Regions from separate parts of the Methylobacterium sp. A54F genome, predicted to be linked through region 2. Evidence: predicted binding sites of a transcription regulator. Region 2 holds the regulator's gene; the other holds the start of a gene.

Region 1 (7,555 bases), on a different contig from region 2:
GAACACCGAAGTCGAGGTCCGCGCCGCGGTAGACGCCTGCCGCGTGGACCTGACCACGAGCCTGTTTCTGCTCGGAGCGGGCGATGGGCTCGACTTCTCTGGTGCGATCCGCGTGCACGAGCCTGCAACGAAGGCGATCACCGCCTCGTAGGCAGACGACGCGTTCCGACGGCCAGGATGCGAACGACGCTGATCCTGGCTCACCGACCCCTTGACCCGACGCCTCTGGTCGCGAGGGCTCACGCATGCGCCGTGGGCAGCTCGCTCACCTGAGTGGTGTAGCGCGGCGTGCGCATCTCGAACTTGGTGTTCCACGCCCGCTTGGGCTCGAGCCCAGCGCGCGCAGGCACCACGCTGCCGCGACCGAAGCGCGCATTGCAGGTGTCCATCGCAGCCATCAGCGCGCCGGAGCGCTCGCGATCCATCCGCCCAATCAGCGCCCGCGGGCTGTCCGCCAGCCGCATCAGGTCCGTAGTGATCACCCCGGCCTTCGAGTAGCGCCATGCCCGCTCGGCAGGCTCCCGCCAGGTCTTAGCTACCCCGTGGCAAGCCGCGCGAATCAGCACCAGCGTGTCGTTCGTCGCCTCCGGCAGCGTCACCGTCGTCGAGACCGAGCGCATCGGCTCGCCGCGGTCGTGCTCGCTCGTATGGTAGAAGACGCTGACGTGGTTGGTGCCGAGCCCGCCGCGCCGCAGCTTCTCGCCGAGCCGCGCCGCGTGCGCCGCCACCGCCTCCTCCAGCGTCGCCCGGTCGGTGATGCGGCTTGAGAACGAGCGCGTCACCGCGCAGCCCTTGCGCTGCGCCGGCATCAGCTCGAGCGGCAGGCAGGCGAGCCCGCGCAGTTCGTGGATGATGCGCTCGCCCACCACCGTCATCGCCTTGCGCACCGGTCGCGGGTCGAGGTCGCGCAGGTCCGCCACGCTGTCGACGCCCATCGCCTCGAGCTTGGCGAGAGAGGCCCGCCCGATCCCCCAGACCTCGCCGACATGCACTCGGCAGAGCCAAGCCGCGCGCTCGTCCTCGTCGCAGAGGTCGCACACGCCGCCGAGCTCTGGGATGCTCTTGGCGATGTGGTTGGCGAGCTTGGCGAGCGTCTTTGTGGGGCCGATGCCGACGCAGGTCGGGATGCCAGTCCAGGCCCGCACCGTGGCGCGCAGGTCGCGGGCGAGCTCCAGGCGCTGACCCTCTCGCACGTCCGAGAGGTCGAGGAAGCTCTCGTCGATCGAGTAGATCTCCACGGCCTGCGCGAAGTCGCGGTAGACTGCGTTGGTGCGCGCCGACATGTCGCCGTAGAGGGTGTAGTTCGAGGAGAACACCCGCACGCCCTTCTGGCGGCACAACTCGCGGATCTTAAAGTAGGGCTCGCCCATGCGGATGCCGAGCGCCTTGGCCTCAGCCGTGCGAGCGATGGCGCAGCCGTCGTTGTTCGAGAGCACGATGACGGGCACGCCGGCGAGCTTGGGGTCGAACACCCGCTCGCAGGAGCAGTAGAACGAGTTGCCGTCGATCAGCGCGATGGCGCGGCTCATCGCACGAGCCCGGCTCGCGCGACATGCCAGCGGATCGAAAAGCGCACCACGCCCCAGATCTCACCCTCGGCGAGGTCCTCCACCGCGAAGGCGGGCATGTCGGGGTTGTCGAAGGCGAGGCGCGCGACGTTGCCCTCGATCAGCATGCGCTTGATCGACATCTCGCCGCCGATCGCGGCCACCACGACGCTGCCGTGGCCGGGGTTGAGGCTGCGATCGACCACGGCAAGGTCACGGTCGAAGATGCCGGCGCCGCGCATGGAGTCGCCCGCGATGTTCCAGGCAAAGGTGGCTGGCGGGTTCGGAGCGAGCCAGCGCGGCAGTTCGAGAGCGCCCTCCAGGAAGTCGTCGGCGGGCGAGGGAAAGCCGGCGCAGAGATAAGGACCCAGGATCGGGATGTGGACGAGACCGCGATCGCCTGCGGCTAATGCACCGACACGGTAGACGTCCAAGACCCACTCCCGCAAGAACGAAAGCAGAACAAACAGCAGGCGCTGTCCGAGTTCAATCGGATTGGGCGAAGGGCCGGTTCGTGCCTGTGCACGCCTGTGGATGGTTCAGGAGAAACGCAATGGGTGCGGAGCGTTACCGCTTTCACTGCACGGACGGTCGCGATGCCGTGTTCGATCGGATCGGCAAGCGGCTGAAGAACGCCGAGATGGCCTACGCCCAGGCTGAGAGCATGGCGCGCGAGATGATGGCGGGCTGCGGCGGCCGGCTCGACTGGTCGGGCTGGATCGTCGACGTGCACGATGCCGCGGGGCGGCGCGTCCTTACGCTCGACTTCCGCGATGTGCGGTCCGAGCGGCAGGCAGCCTGAGAGGAGACCGACGATGGCGATGAAGATGAGCTACCTCGTGCAGACCTTCGTGCTGAAGCGGAAGCGCCTCGGTCCGGGCGAGCGGCAGATCGCGCCGACGGAGAACGGGGCGCTGAAGCGGGCCGAGGCCATGGCCGGCCGGCTGCCGGGTACGGCTGCGATCCGGATCGTGGCCGACGATGAGACCGGAGAGTTAGAGAGTGCGGCGATCCTCGGGCAGTTCGGCGAAGTGCCGGAGGATTTCGCTGAGATGCTGCAGGGTGGGTAGAGCCGCTAGGGGCGGGTGGATACATGAGCCCCCGGTCGCGTGTTGCTACTGGCGGGTCTCTAATGACACTGCGAGCCCGCCCCCGCGAATCTGATCACATCATGATAACCTAGATGGTAGCGACGCTAACTGGGGACTTCCTGCAGAAGATGCGGGCGCAGGCGTGAGCACGTGGCGCCGATCTCCTTCGACCAGCTAGACCAAAGAAGTACGTACCCGACGCCGCGGTCAGGCTAACATGATCATGCTGTGACGACGCGGAAGATCGAGCCCTGGCCGCACTGGGTCGGGCACGGCGATCCCGAAGAGGGGCGACCGACGGGGCATGGTAGAATGGGCCTTGATCCTACTCTTCAGCCTCACGATCACGCTGACGGCCGTTATGCTCGCCTCGGCTCGACGCACGCGTGCCGCCCGCGTCAGAGCCCTGATCTTTGAAGCCGTCGAGGCTCTGGCGCCCTACGCCACAGGGGTGGAGATCGAGATCTGGATCCTGGAGCGGACGGGCAAGCTGATCAGCATCGAGGAGATCGGCGCTGTCCTGCGGGTGCTCGTAGACGAAGGGCTCGTGGGCTTTGCCGGTGGCTCCACGCTGTCGGAGATTGGCGTCTGGCGGGCGGGGTACGTGTTGCCCAAGCGCGGAGCGGAATAGGGCTGGTCACGCTGTATCGTCTCACCGGCCACCAATCCTGATAGCTCAATGCCGCGACGGTCAACGACATGCCCTCCCCGATGGATGCATCGTCGGAATCCTCTCCAACTCTTGTGCGATCTCGGGCCTGAGGCGCCATAGGTCGTAAAGGCTCTGAAGGTTGAGCCACGCCTCTGGTCCATTGCCGCAGAACTTACCAAGCCGAAGTGCCATGTTCGGCGTCACGCCTGATCGCTCCATCACGAAGCGGTGGAGCGCCTGCCGTGAGATGCCGAGGTAGGCAGCCGCATCGGGGATCGACATCTCAAGAGCGGCCAGGACCTCCTCGCGAAGAATGCGCCCTGGGTGGGTAGGTGCAGGGGTTAGTCGCCGGACCGCCGCCTTCCTTGCCATCACGCGCCTCCTCAAGCCGACCCAGCACACCTGCCGCAGGCATCGAAATCCCGACGCTTGCTACAATGCGAAATTGAGGCCTAGGACGCCCCCGGGTCGAGACTTGGCGGCACTGGCCGAGCAAGACGAACTACCGAGTGAATGAGGTGAGGTGGCAGGCGCCGCGGCCAGAGAGGTGGGGCTGACCACCAACGCACGAAAAAGCCCGCCGCGGCGCGAGCCGGGCGGGCTAAGGCAGAGCGGCTGAAGGGTCCCGCCAGCACCGCTTGGGGGCGGATACGTGCCGACAGGACCCATGCCGGCGAGAACGCATGCCCACCGACGGAACAGCCATGGCATGTCGCGGCGTCAACGGGTTTCACATAGGTGAACCCAAACGAGAAAAAACCCGCCTCGGAGATCCGAGACGGGAAGTGATCAAGGCACACCCTCACCAGCGAGGATGTGGAAACTTATCATTCTTCCGGTCGATTACTGTATCATTCGCGCTACATCAGCGCTGTTAGAATTTACGCTTTCTCGTCCAAAATGCTACGGAGAGCGTCGAGGGCTCTGTTGCGCTCGGCGTCAGTTTTGAGGCGATACCATAGATTGAGTAATTCATTCGTATCTGCAAGATGGGACGGCGGCACATCACCGTAGAACTGTTCGAGCGGAATGCCGAGACTGTCGGCTATTTGCCGGAGCCTGTCCTCGAGAAACTCTTGATCATCGGCCATGACGCAGCTCGCGATCGGCGCTGTTACTTAAGAACCATGCTATAAACATAGGTTATTGCTTCCCGCAGAAATCCGTCGCTCGTTCTTGGGCGAACCTATGCCCCAGCGTTTGGTTCAGGTCGGGGGGCCAGAATGATTTTTGTGACTGATGTAACTGGACAGCGCACTCACGCGAGTCAGGAGTGGGAGCAGCTCACCGGACAAGAGGTAGGGGCCTCGTTGGGCCGAGGATGGCTCGCCAGAGTGCACGCAGACGATCGTGATGTCGCGAACCATACACTCGACACTGCACTGAAAGAAGCCGCAGAATTCAGCATCCGGTATCGCCTGCTTAAGCCCGACAACAGCTTCCGCTGGGTCATCGCCGGCGGTGTTCCATCGTTTGGGCCGCCGGATAGCTCCTTCATTGGTTATCTTGGATCGCTGACTGAGCTGGCCGACGGTGCAACTGATGCGATCGGAGCCTATGGCAACGTCGGTCGCTTCGTCCCGCCACCTACCCATGCTGGCACCGCGCCCAGTTGCATGCTTGATCAAACCGCCGATTGCCTGCTCCTCGCCCATTCCCTGATCGAGCAGGACGGTGGCAAGGCAGCGCTGCCTAGCTTGCGCGTCGCATTGTTCGAGATCGGGCGAGCGCTGGCTGCACGGACGGCTGAGCGGATCAAGCCGCTGAACTGAGTCGGTGCAGGCTACGATTGGGTGCCGCGTCCGCACCGGGCGCAAAGAAGAGAAAGCCAGAGCGGACGCGGCTGTCGGGAGGAGGCCGACGGCAAATTGTTGCATCGAGCGTGCCATACCGCCACTGCTTCCTCATTCGCTATTGCGCAGAAGTCAGTCGACGAAGGCCATCGCGAGAGCCAGGCCGAACTGCAGAAGCACGAGAGCTAGGAAGATTGCCCAGGCCCCGGGCAGCAGCCTCGGCGTCATGACCGGCGCTCATATTCGACGAGCGCCTCCATGTTCTGGAAGTCCAGGCGAAAAAGGGTAAGCCCGCGCTCGTCGGTGACCTCCATCTCCCAGTTTTCCTGACGAGGATGCTGGTCGGAGATGCGCTTCAGGTACTCGATCGATAGACGGATCGCGCGGGCCATCGCATCGGCGTGGTCCGTGAAGTCTGCGCCCTCACAATCGGGCAGGCTCGTGCCGTCGCAGACGTTGAAGTAGAAGCGCAACCCGCGTTCCTCCGCCATAAAGGGGCGGGAGCGAGCGTGCTCTCACTCGTGCGCGTGCCAAGGTTAGGGCGCCCGATTGCAGCGAGGCTTAAGGGGAGTTCGGCGGCGCCGCTTTCACCCAGGTTATGCCGCTCGAGCCTGCGTCGATCTGTGCGATCCAGGCGGGCGCGATCCGGGCACTCAATAAGGAGCCCGCCGCGGCCGGAGCCGGGCGGGCTGAAGGGGTCTCAGGTGGGAGCGGGATCGTGCTGGCTGCGCGCGTCGGGATTATGGCGGCCAGCGCCCTCGGTCATTCCGCACCAGCCGAGGTGATTGCGGGGGCAGACCTCGGCTGGCGCAGACGACCGGCGACGGCATGCCGGCGCGCCTATCTCCTCGGGAGCCGCCGCGAACGCAAGCACGAAAAAGCCCCGCCAGCGCGAGGCTGACGGGGCGGAAGGTAGATCACCCTGGGATGGGTCAGTGAGTAGACGACCGGGCGGCCAGCTTTCATCCCGGCGTCGGCCGGTCCCGCCAGTTCCACACCGTAGCGGTCAACACGATCCAGATGCTTAGGAGGAGCAGCGACAGGCGCCGCAGCTGGCAGTTGGTGATGTGCGTCAGCTCGGCCCTAAAACGCAGAAAAGCCCCCGCGGTACCGGAGCGGAGGGCTCCAGCACCACGGGGGCACACGCATCAAGCGAGTGAGATCGGTCTTACGATGATCGGCCGGGGCTCAACCGCGACGCGCGAGGGTGTTGACGAATGTTAACGGTCGATGCACGGCGCCCGCACTACTTCGGCCGGCGTCTCGGCGATGAACAGCACGGCCGGCCCGGACAGCCGCAGGAGCGTCCGGGCGCTCGGCCGCAGCGGATCCGGGGGCTCCGGCGACCGTGCTGTGATGATCGCCCCCCGGTTCACGTAGACCGGAGCGGACGGGCCCTGCACGGCCAGGGCATGGGCCAGCGTCAGCAGGATGAACCAGGACATCCGATCCTCAGGGCTGGCGCAGCCGCTCGATGCGGCCCCGCAGGCCCTCGTCGTCTCGGTCGAGATCGGCGAGCTCGTCCTGGATCTCTGCCGCGCGACGCTCGAGCGTGACGCGGCGCGCCGGCTCGGCCTTGGGCGCCAGCGCGGTGTTCGCCCCGAGCTCGAAGCGCAGGCGCGCCTTCTGCTGGGTGATCGCCTTGCGCTGCAGCTCCAGGGTGGTGGCGGCGAGGCCGTCGATCTTCTTGCCGGTGGCGAGGTCGGACGCCTCGATCCGGGAGACGACGGTGGCGACCTTGCCCTCGACGAAGGCTTGGCTCGCCGGCAGCGGCAAGCCGAGCGCGGTATAGGCCGCGAGGAAGCTGCCGCCGACCCCGAGCGCAGCGGCCCCGGTCTTGGCGTGTTCGATCAGGACGGAGATCATGGTTGGCCCCCAAGGCCGGAAAGGCGCGCCGGTGTTCCGGTCGCGCCGAGGGTGACAAGGCCCGCGAAGGTTTCGCGAGCCTTGGGTGGGTCAGCGGGCGAAATCCGCCCGCACGCGGTTGATCCAGGCCACCGCCCGCAGCCCGCAGGCGGTCTTCGCCTTGTCCTGGACGATGGCCCTGCCGAGGATGCGCACGGTGTCGCGCGTGGTCAGATCCCGGTCCGGGATCTCCGGGAAGGCCTTGCGCAGGCAGGCCTCGACGTCAGCCGGCGGCGGCGGCAGCGTCACCCGGTAGGCGACGGCCGCGCCGAGGCTCGGGTCAACGGGAGCTGCCCCGGAATGCACGCAGGCCCCGAGCGAGGTCGCGAGGCACAGCGATGTGATCACGGTCCGGATGGGCGTCCGCGGCATGGTTCAGGTCCTTCAGAGCTTGGAGGGCGGCTTCGTGATCTTCGGCGTCGCGTACGGCCTGGGCGCCGATGTCCCGGGCGGCTGCATCGGAGAGGTCGGCGCGCTCGGTCTCGGCGGCTAGCGCCCGGGCGTGATCGCGGATCAGGACCTTCCGACCGCCCTCGGCCTCGGCGGCCTGCCAGAGCGGGCCGGCCG
Region 2 (7,555 bases):
GTAGGCGTCGACGCCGAGGGCGCCGTGACGCTTCGACAGTTTGGCGCCGTCCGCGCCGTGAATGAGCGGGATGTGGGCCATGGCCGGCACGTCCCAGCCGAGCGCCCGGTAGATCTGGCTCTGGCGGGCGGCGTTCGTCAGGTGGTCGTCCCCGCGGATGACCTGGGTCACGCCCATGTCGTGGTCGTCCACCACCACGGCGAGCATGTAGGTCGGATTGCCGTCCGAGCGCAGCAGCACGAGGTCGTCGAGGTCCCGGTTCGCCCAGGTCACGCGGCCCTGCACCGCGTCCTCGATCACGGTCTCGCCCTCGGTCGGCGCCCGCAGGCGGATCACCGGCTTCACGCCCGCCGGCGCCTCCGCCGGGTCGCGGTCGCGCCAGCGCCCGTCGTAGCGCAGCGGGCGTCCCTCCGCCCGCGCCTGCTCGCGCATGGCGGTCAGCTCCTCGGGCGTCGCGTAGCAGCGGTAGGCGTTGCCGCTGGCGATCAGGCTCTCGGCCACCGCGCGGTGCCGGTCGGCCCGTGCGAACTGGTAGACCACGTCCCCGTCCCAATCGAGGCCGAGCCAGCGCAGGCCGTCGAGGATCGCGTCGATCGCCCCTTGCGTGGAGCGTTCGCGGTCCGTGTCCTCGATGCGCAGCAGCATGCGGCCGCCGTGCCGGCGGGCGAACAGCCAGTTGAACAGGGCCGTGCGCGCGCCTCCGATGTGGAGGTAGCCGGTGGGCGAGGGCGCAAAGCGCGTGACGACGTCTGGCGGCATCGGGGAGACTGAATGTTGGCGTGGAGCGGGGCCGCGGGTCGGATCGACCCGTCCGGTCGCGGGCGTGTAGCATGAGCCCGAGCACTTGAGGAAACGCCGTTCGGGCCGGAACGTGCCGGCGATTCGCGGCGCGTCCGGGCGAGGGTTTCCGGCGGCACCATCGGGCGGCACGCATGGGCGGAGGGGGGAGCGGGGCCGGGAGCATCGCGGCGGCGCGGTCGGGCGTCGCGTGGCGCCGCCTCGCCCCGTTGCCCGCCATCCGGGCGTTCTTCGGCGCCGGCCTCGCCGTGGAGGCGGAGCAGCGGCGGCTCTTCCCGTGGCTCGCCGTCGCCTTCGGCCTCGGCATCCTCGTGCGCTTCACCGCGGCGGACGGCAGTCCGGCGCTCGCCGCGCCGCTCATCGCCGGCGGTGCCTGCCTGGCGCCGATGCCCTGGCTCGGCGGGCGCCCCGTCGCGCGGGCGCTGGCGCTCGCCGCGGTCGCCGCCTTCCTGGGCTTCGCGGCGGCCGAGTGGCGGATCCTCCGGGTCGAGGCGCCGGTCCTCGCCCGCACCACCATCGGCCCGCTCACCGGCTTCATCGAGGCCCTCGACGAGCGCGACGAGGGGGCCCGGGTGGTCGTGCGGGTGTCGGGCTTCGGCGGCCTCGCCGCGGGGCAGCGGCCGGCGCGGGTGCGCGTCTCCTACAAGCGGGCGGAGGCGCTGCGGCCGGGCGATTTCATCGCCGCCACCGCGCGCCTCCTGCCGCCGCCCGAGGCCGCGCGGCCGGGCGGCTACGATTTCGCCCGCGACGCCTACTTCCGCGGCATCGGCGCGGTGGGCTCGCTCGTGGGGCGGATCGAGGTCCGCGCGCCGCCCGAGCCCCCCGACCTCGGCCTGCGGATCGCCGCGGCGGTCGATGCGGCGCGCAACGCCCTGACGCGGCGGATCACCGACGCCAACGGGGGGCAGGCCGGCGCGGTCGCGGCGGCCCTCGTCACGGGCAAGCGCGGCCTGATCAGCCCGGAGACCAGCGCGGTGCTGCGGGCGGCCGGGATTTACCACGTCATCTCGATCTCGGGGCTCCACATGGTGCTCGCCGCCGGCGTGGTGTTCTGGCTGATCCGGGCGATCCTCGCCCTCGTCCCGTTCCTCGCCCTCACCTGGCCGATCAAGAAGATCGCCGCGGGCTTCGCGATGACGGGCGTGACCGCCTACTGCGTGTTCTCGGGCTGGGACGTGGCGGCCGAGCGGGCGCTCCTCATGACCCTGATCATGCTCGGCGCGATCCTGGTGGACCGGCCCGCCCTCAGCATGCGCAACCTCGCCCTCGCGGCGCTGGTGGCGCTCGCCCGCGAGCCGGAGGCGCTGCTCGGCCCGAGCTTCCAGATGTCGTTCGGCGCGGTCGCCGGGCTCATCGCCTGCGCGCCGCTCCTCGGCGCCGGGTTCCTGCGGCGGGAGGGGGCCGGGCGCCTGGGGCGCCTGATCGCGCTCGCCGGGACCGCCGTCATCGGAACGCTCGCCACGACCCTCGTCGCGCAATGCGCCACCGCGCCGTTCGCGACCTATCACTTCCAGACCGTGCAGCCGTTCGGGATCCTCGGGAACGCCCTGACCCTGCCCCTGGTCTCCCTCGCGGTGATGCCCGCCGCGGTGCTCGGCATCCTGGCCTACCCCTTCGCCCTGGACCAGCCGGTCTGGTGGCTGATGGGCCTCGCGGTGCGGGGCATGCTCACGACCTCCGAGTGGATCGCCGGGTTCGGCCACGCCACCGTCGTGGTGCCGGCCTTCGGCACGGGCGCCCTCGCGCTCCTCGGCCTCGCCCTGCTCCTCGCGACGCTGCCGGCCTCGCGCCTGCGCTGGCTGAGCCTCGCCCCGGCGGCCCTCGGCCTCGCACTCGCGGCGGTCCCGGAGCGGCACGACCTCTACGTCGATCGCGAGGGCGGGGGCCTCGCGCTGCGCGACGGCGCAGGCCGGCTGATGCTGGTCGGGCGGGCGCCGTCCTTCGTGGTCGAACAATGGCTGCGCGCCGACGGGGACGGGCGGCAGGCCTCGGAGCTTGCCGCGGGCGGGCGCTGCGATCGCCTCGGGTGCACCGCGACGATGGCGGGGGGCGGCGCGGTCGCCCTGGTGCGAGATGGCCGTGCCTTCGCGGAGGATTGCGCCCGGGCCGCGATCCTCGTCAGCGCCCGAGCGGCACCGGCGGCCTGCGCGGCACCGCTCGTGATCGACCGGGCTTACCTCGCCCGGCACGGCGCCGTGGCGATCCGCTTCACGGGCGAGGGCCCGCGCGTCACGAACGCCCGCGATCCGGTCCGCACGCCGCCCTGGCGACGGCCAAGTCCCGCGGCGCGGCCCGAACCCGCCCAGGGACCGCCCGCCACCGTGCGGCCGCCGGGCGAGGACGAGCCCGACCCGCCCTCAGCCGAATCGCTTCAGTAGCGCCGGACGAGGCTGACGAGGCGACCCTGGATCCGAACGCGGTCCGGCCCGAACACCCGCGTCTCGTAGGCGGGGTTCGCCGCCTCCAGCGCGATCGAGGAACCGCGGCGACGCAGGCGCTTCAGGGTCGCCTCCTCGTCGTCGATGAGCGCCACGATGATGTCGCCGGTGTTGGCGGTCTCCTGCTTGCGGATGACCACGAGGTCCCCGTCCAGGATGCCGGCCTCGACCATCGAATCGCCGCGAACCTCGAGCGCATAATGCTCACCGCCCGCCACGAAGTCCGGCGACAGGGTGATGGCATGGCTCTGGTTCTGGATCGCGGAGATCGGCGTACCGGCCGCGATGCGTCCCATCACGGGGATCGTCACGGCCCGGCCCGCCTCATCGACGATCTGCGTCGTGGTCGGCCGCGGCGGCGCAGCCTTCGCCCGTCCGCCCTCGACGACGCTCGGGGTGAAGCGCCGCACCTCGCTCGCCGCGCCGGCGGCGCTGCCGAGCGTCTCGGGCATGCGAATCACCTCGATCGCGCGGGCCCGATTCGGCAGGCGACGCAGGAAGCCGCGCTCCTCCAGGGCGGTGATCAGGCGGTGAATGCCCGACTTCGACTTGAGGTCCAGCGCATCCTTCATCTCATCGAAGGAGGGAGGCACGCCGCTCTCGCGCATGCGCTGCTGGATGAAGCGGAGGAGATCCAACTGCTTACGCGTCAGCATCGGTTCGACCTGTCTCAAGGTGGGCGCCCACGCGGCGCGCGGTCGCAGAAACAAACAGCGAACAGGCTAAACGTTCCGCAAGTGTTCCGCAAGAGCGGCTCGAACCGGTCGGCACGAGTTCTGCTGTCTGGCCGCGGACGCCGGCCGGATGCCCGCGTCGGTCCCGCGCTGGCACAGGTCTCGTTCCGTCGCTGCGCGGGTCCGCCGCACCTCGGTAGACGTCTGCATTGTGCACCGGATGATTGTGCATCATTGGACTGAAAGCTAGAGCGTTCGGCCAAAATTCGAAGAGTGGGGGCGTGGTACCATGATGGGTGGCGAGCGGAGCGAGCGCGACGACCGCATGAACCTGTCCGGGTTCGAGGCGGCGCCGGAGGCGACGTCCGGGCGCACGATGGTGAGGCGGATCGCGGCGGCGCTCGGCACGAGCGAGGACGCCTTGCTGACGGGGGACCCCCTCGCGGGCGCCGGCGACCGTGAGGAGAGCGCGACCGATCTCGGCCTCGTGGCGCAGACCGCGGAACTCCTCGAGGCCTTCGGGCGCGTGACGGATCCGGCCGATCGCAGCCGCTGCCTCGCCTTCGTCCGGGAGGTCGCCGGCAAGGCTCGGCCCTGAGAGGATCGCACCCTCAGCCGAAGAGACCGGTGACGAGGTAGGTTCCGGCCGCGATGAGGGCGGCCGCCGGCAGGGTCAGCACCCAGGCCGTCACGATATCCCCGGCGACGCCCCAGCGCACCGCGGAGGCGCGCCGCGCCGCACCCACGCCGATGATCGCGCCCGTGATGGTGTGGGTCGTGGAGACGGGCACGCCGAGCCAGGTCGCGAGGAACAGGGTCAGCGCGCCCCCGGTCTCGGCGCAGAAGCCCTGCATCGGGTTGAGCCGGGTGATGCGCGAGCCCATCGTGTGCACGATGCGCCAGCCCCCGAACAGAGTGCCGAGCGCCATCGCCGACTGGCAGGAGAGCACGACCCAGAGGGGGACGTGGAAGCTCTCACCGAGGTGCCCCTGCGCGTAGAGCAGCACCGCGATGATCCCCATGGTCTTCTGGGCGTCGTTGCCGCCGTGGCCCAGCGAGTAGAGGGAGGCCGAGGCGAATTGCAGGATGCGGAAGCGCCTGTCCACGGCGAACGGCGTCGCGCGCACGCAGGCCCAGGACACGATCAGCACGAGGAGCAGCGCCAGCACGAAGCCGAGGAGGGGAGAGAGCACGATCGCCGCGACGGTCTTGAGGAGGCCGCCCCACACCACCGCGGAGAAGCCGGCCTTCGCCACGCCCCCGCCCACGAGGCCTCCGATCAGCGCGTGCGACGAGCTCGACGGGATGCCGAGGATCCAGGTCGCGACGTTCCAGACGATGGCGCCCGCGAGCGCGGCGAAGATCACCCGCGGGTCGACGATCCCCGCATCGACGATGCCGGTCCCGAGGGTCTGCGCGACGTGCAGCCCGAAGAACAGGAACGCGATGAAGTTGAAGAAGGCCGCCCAGAGCACCGCGTATTGCGGCCGCAGCACCCGGGTCGAGACGATGGTCGCGATCGAGTTCGCCGCGTCGTGCAGGCCGTTCAGGAAGTCGAACAGCAGCGCGAAGCCGACGAGGCCGGCGAGCAGGGGAAAGGCGAGGGCGCCCGCGTCCATCGCTCAGATGTTCTCGATGACGATGCCGCTGATCTCGTTGGCGACGTCCTCGAAGCGGTCGACCACGTCCTCGAGGTGCCCGTAGATCTCGCTGCCGATGATGTAGGCCATGGCGTTGCTGTCCGGGCCGGCCTTGCCGTGCGTGGCGAAGAGGTCCCGCAGGCCGCGCTCGTGCAATTCGTCCGAGCGCCCCTCGACCTTGGTGATCGCCTCGGTGAGCGTGCTGATGCGGCCGGCCTCCTGGCCGATCGCGCCGAGGAGGGGAATCGCCTGCGCGGTGAGGCGGGCGGCCTCCACCACCGTGCCGCCAAGCTCCTGCATCAGCGGCTCGAAGCTGCGCACCTCGTAGAGCGCGATGGTCTTCACCGTCTTGTGCATCTGGTCGATGGCGTCGTCCATCGACTGGATCAGGTCCTTGATGTCCCCGCGGTCGAAGGGCGTGATGAAGCTGCGGCGGACCGCGAGGAGCACCTCGGCCGTGATGGCGTCGGCCGCCTGCTCCTGCTCCACGATCACCCGGCAATGCTCGGGAACCGTCGGGCCGCCGCGCAGGACGCCCTCCAGGGCCTCGGCGCCGGCCACCAGGGTGCGGGCATGCCGCTCGAACAGGTCGAAGAAGCGATCCTCACGGGGCATCAGCGCCCTGAACCAGCCGAGCATCGTCGTCCCCCGTGCGTCGCGTGCAACAACCCGGTGCGCGGCCGAGCGTTGCGCCGAGCGTTGCGGTTTTCAAGCCGGCTACGCTTCGCGCGGGCTCAAGGGTTGCTGCGCCGGCCGCGCAGGTCCCTCGGCAGCAGGTCCCGCAGCAGGTAGAGGGCCCCCGCCCCCGACATCGCCGCCAGCGCGAACCAGGTGAGGGCGTAGACGAGGTGGTCGTTGCGGAAGGCCACGATCGTGAGGCCGCCCACCGGGAGGGCCCCCGCGGGCGTGGCGTCGGCGTCGACGAAGTAGGGGGCCGCCTCGGGCAGCCCGCGCGCGGCCGCGATCGCCGCGACGTCGCGGGAATACCAGCGCCCGGCCCCCGGGTCGTTCGCGCGCAGGAAGGCGCCGCCGGGCTCGGTGAGGCGCAGGAGGCCGGTGACGGAGACCTCGCCCGCGGGCGGCTCGCGGGCGGCCGGGTCGCGCCGCTCCGCGGGCACGAAGCCGCGGTTGATCAGGAGGGTGAAGCCGCGCGTGTCGCGCAGCGGGGTGAGCACCCAGAAGCCGGCGCCGAGTTCGGTCACGGCCTGCACGAGGGTGTCCGCGTCCCGCAGGTAGGTGCCGGCGGCCGCGACGTGCCGGTAGGGGTCCTGCGCAGCCTTGATCCGCGTCCACTCCGCGGGCGGCGGGGCTGGCGCCGCCGGCGCGTGGATCCGCGCCTCGACGCGGGCGATGAGGTCGAGCTTCCAGGCCCGCCGCTCCACCTGCCAGATCCCGAGCGCCAGGAAGGCGCAGGCTGCCAGGAGGCAGGCGCCCGCGAGTGCGAGGGCGGCGGCGCGGCGCGGCGGCCGGACGTCGGATGGAGGCTGCGACACGGGACCGGAGCGGCGCGGGCGTCGGCCGGCGCCGACTTCAGGGCATGTGGTGCTTCATGTCCGCGGGCGACATCGGCATCATGTTCGCGTTGAGGTGGTACATCACCCAGAGCGAGCCGATCAGCGTGATCACCACCAGGGTCAGCGTGAAGATGAGGGCCAGGAAGGTCCAGCCGCCCTCGGACTTCGTGTTCATGTGCAGGAAGTAGATCATGTGCACGAAGATCTGCACGACCGCGAAGCCCATGATCACGAGGCTCGTGATGCGGGCATCGCCCAGCACGTCGGCCATCACCAGCCAGAACGGGATCGCGGTGAGGATGACCGACAGCACGAAGCCGGTCATGTAGCTCCGGAAGGTGCCGTGGGCGCCGCCCTCGTGGTGGTGGCCGTGCGCGTCGTGAGCGTGCGCGTCGTCCGCGGCGGGGTGGGCGGTCTTCGCGGCCGCGCTCATTGCAGCACTCCCATCAGGTAGACGAAGGTGAAGACGCCGATCCAGATCACGTCGAGGA

Evidence for each region. Region 2 encodes LexA, which represses DNA repair genes until DNA is damaged. Its sites were predicted from a motif close to TGTTCNNNNTGTGTTCNG; they were not measured.
Region 1: ACLBXP_RS18985 (LexA family protein) is a predicted target of LexA. The motif match lies at 1,995-2,012, and genes of this name have one in related genera.

Annotation. Positions count from the first base shown of each region.
Region 1 is NZ_JBKFBF010000012.1:29,649-37,203, forward strand. Features, by position in the region: gene ACLBXP_RS18975 (hypothetical protein) at 1-151, shown strand, start outside; gene ACLBXP_RS18980 (Y-family DNA polymerase) at 240-1,529, opposite strand; gene ACLBXP_RS18985 (LexA family protein) at 1,526-1,981, opposite strand; gene ACLBXP_RS18990 (DUF6894 family protein) at 2,101-2,349, shown strand; gene ACLBXP_RS18995 (hypothetical protein) at 2,363-2,617, shown strand; gene ACLBXP_RS19000 (hypothetical protein) at 2,958-3,269, shown strand; gene ACLBXP_RS19005 (HigA family addiction module antitoxin) at 3,330-3,662, opposite strand; gene ACLBXP_RS19010 (hypothetical protein) at 4,172-4,381, opposite strand; gene ACLBXP_RS19015 (PAS domain-containing protein) at 4,514-5,062, shown strand; gene ACLBXP_RS19020 (DUF6894 family protein) at 5,308-5,556, opposite strand; gene ACLBXP_RS19025 (hypothetical protein) at 6,304-6,528, opposite strand; gene ACLBXP_RS19030 (hypothetical protein) at 6,536-6,949, opposite strand; gene ACLBXP_RS19035 (hypothetical protein) at 7,040-7,294, opposite strand; gene ACLBXP_RS19040 (hypothetical protein) at 7,269-7,555, opposite strand, start outside.
Region 2 is NZ_JBKFBF010000009.1:105,623-113,177, forward strand. Features, by position in the region: gene gltX (glutamate--tRNA ligase) at 1-759, opposite strand, end outside; gene ACLBXP_RS16085 (ComEC/Rec2 family competence protein) at 933-3,176, shown strand; gene lexA (transcriptional repressor LexA) at 3,170-3,892, opposite strand; gene ACLBXP_RS16095 (hypothetical protein) at 4,200-4,508, shown strand; gene ACLBXP_RS16100 (anion permease) at 4,522-5,529, opposite strand; gene ACLBXP_RS16105 (DUF47 domain-containing protein) at 5,533-6,189, opposite strand; gene ACLBXP_RS16110 (SURF1 family protein) at 6,285-7,043, opposite strand; gene cyoD (cytochrome o ubiquinol oxidase subunit IV) at 7,081-7,497, opposite strand; gene cyoC (cytochrome o ubiquinol oxidase subunit III) at 7,494-7,555, opposite strand, start outside.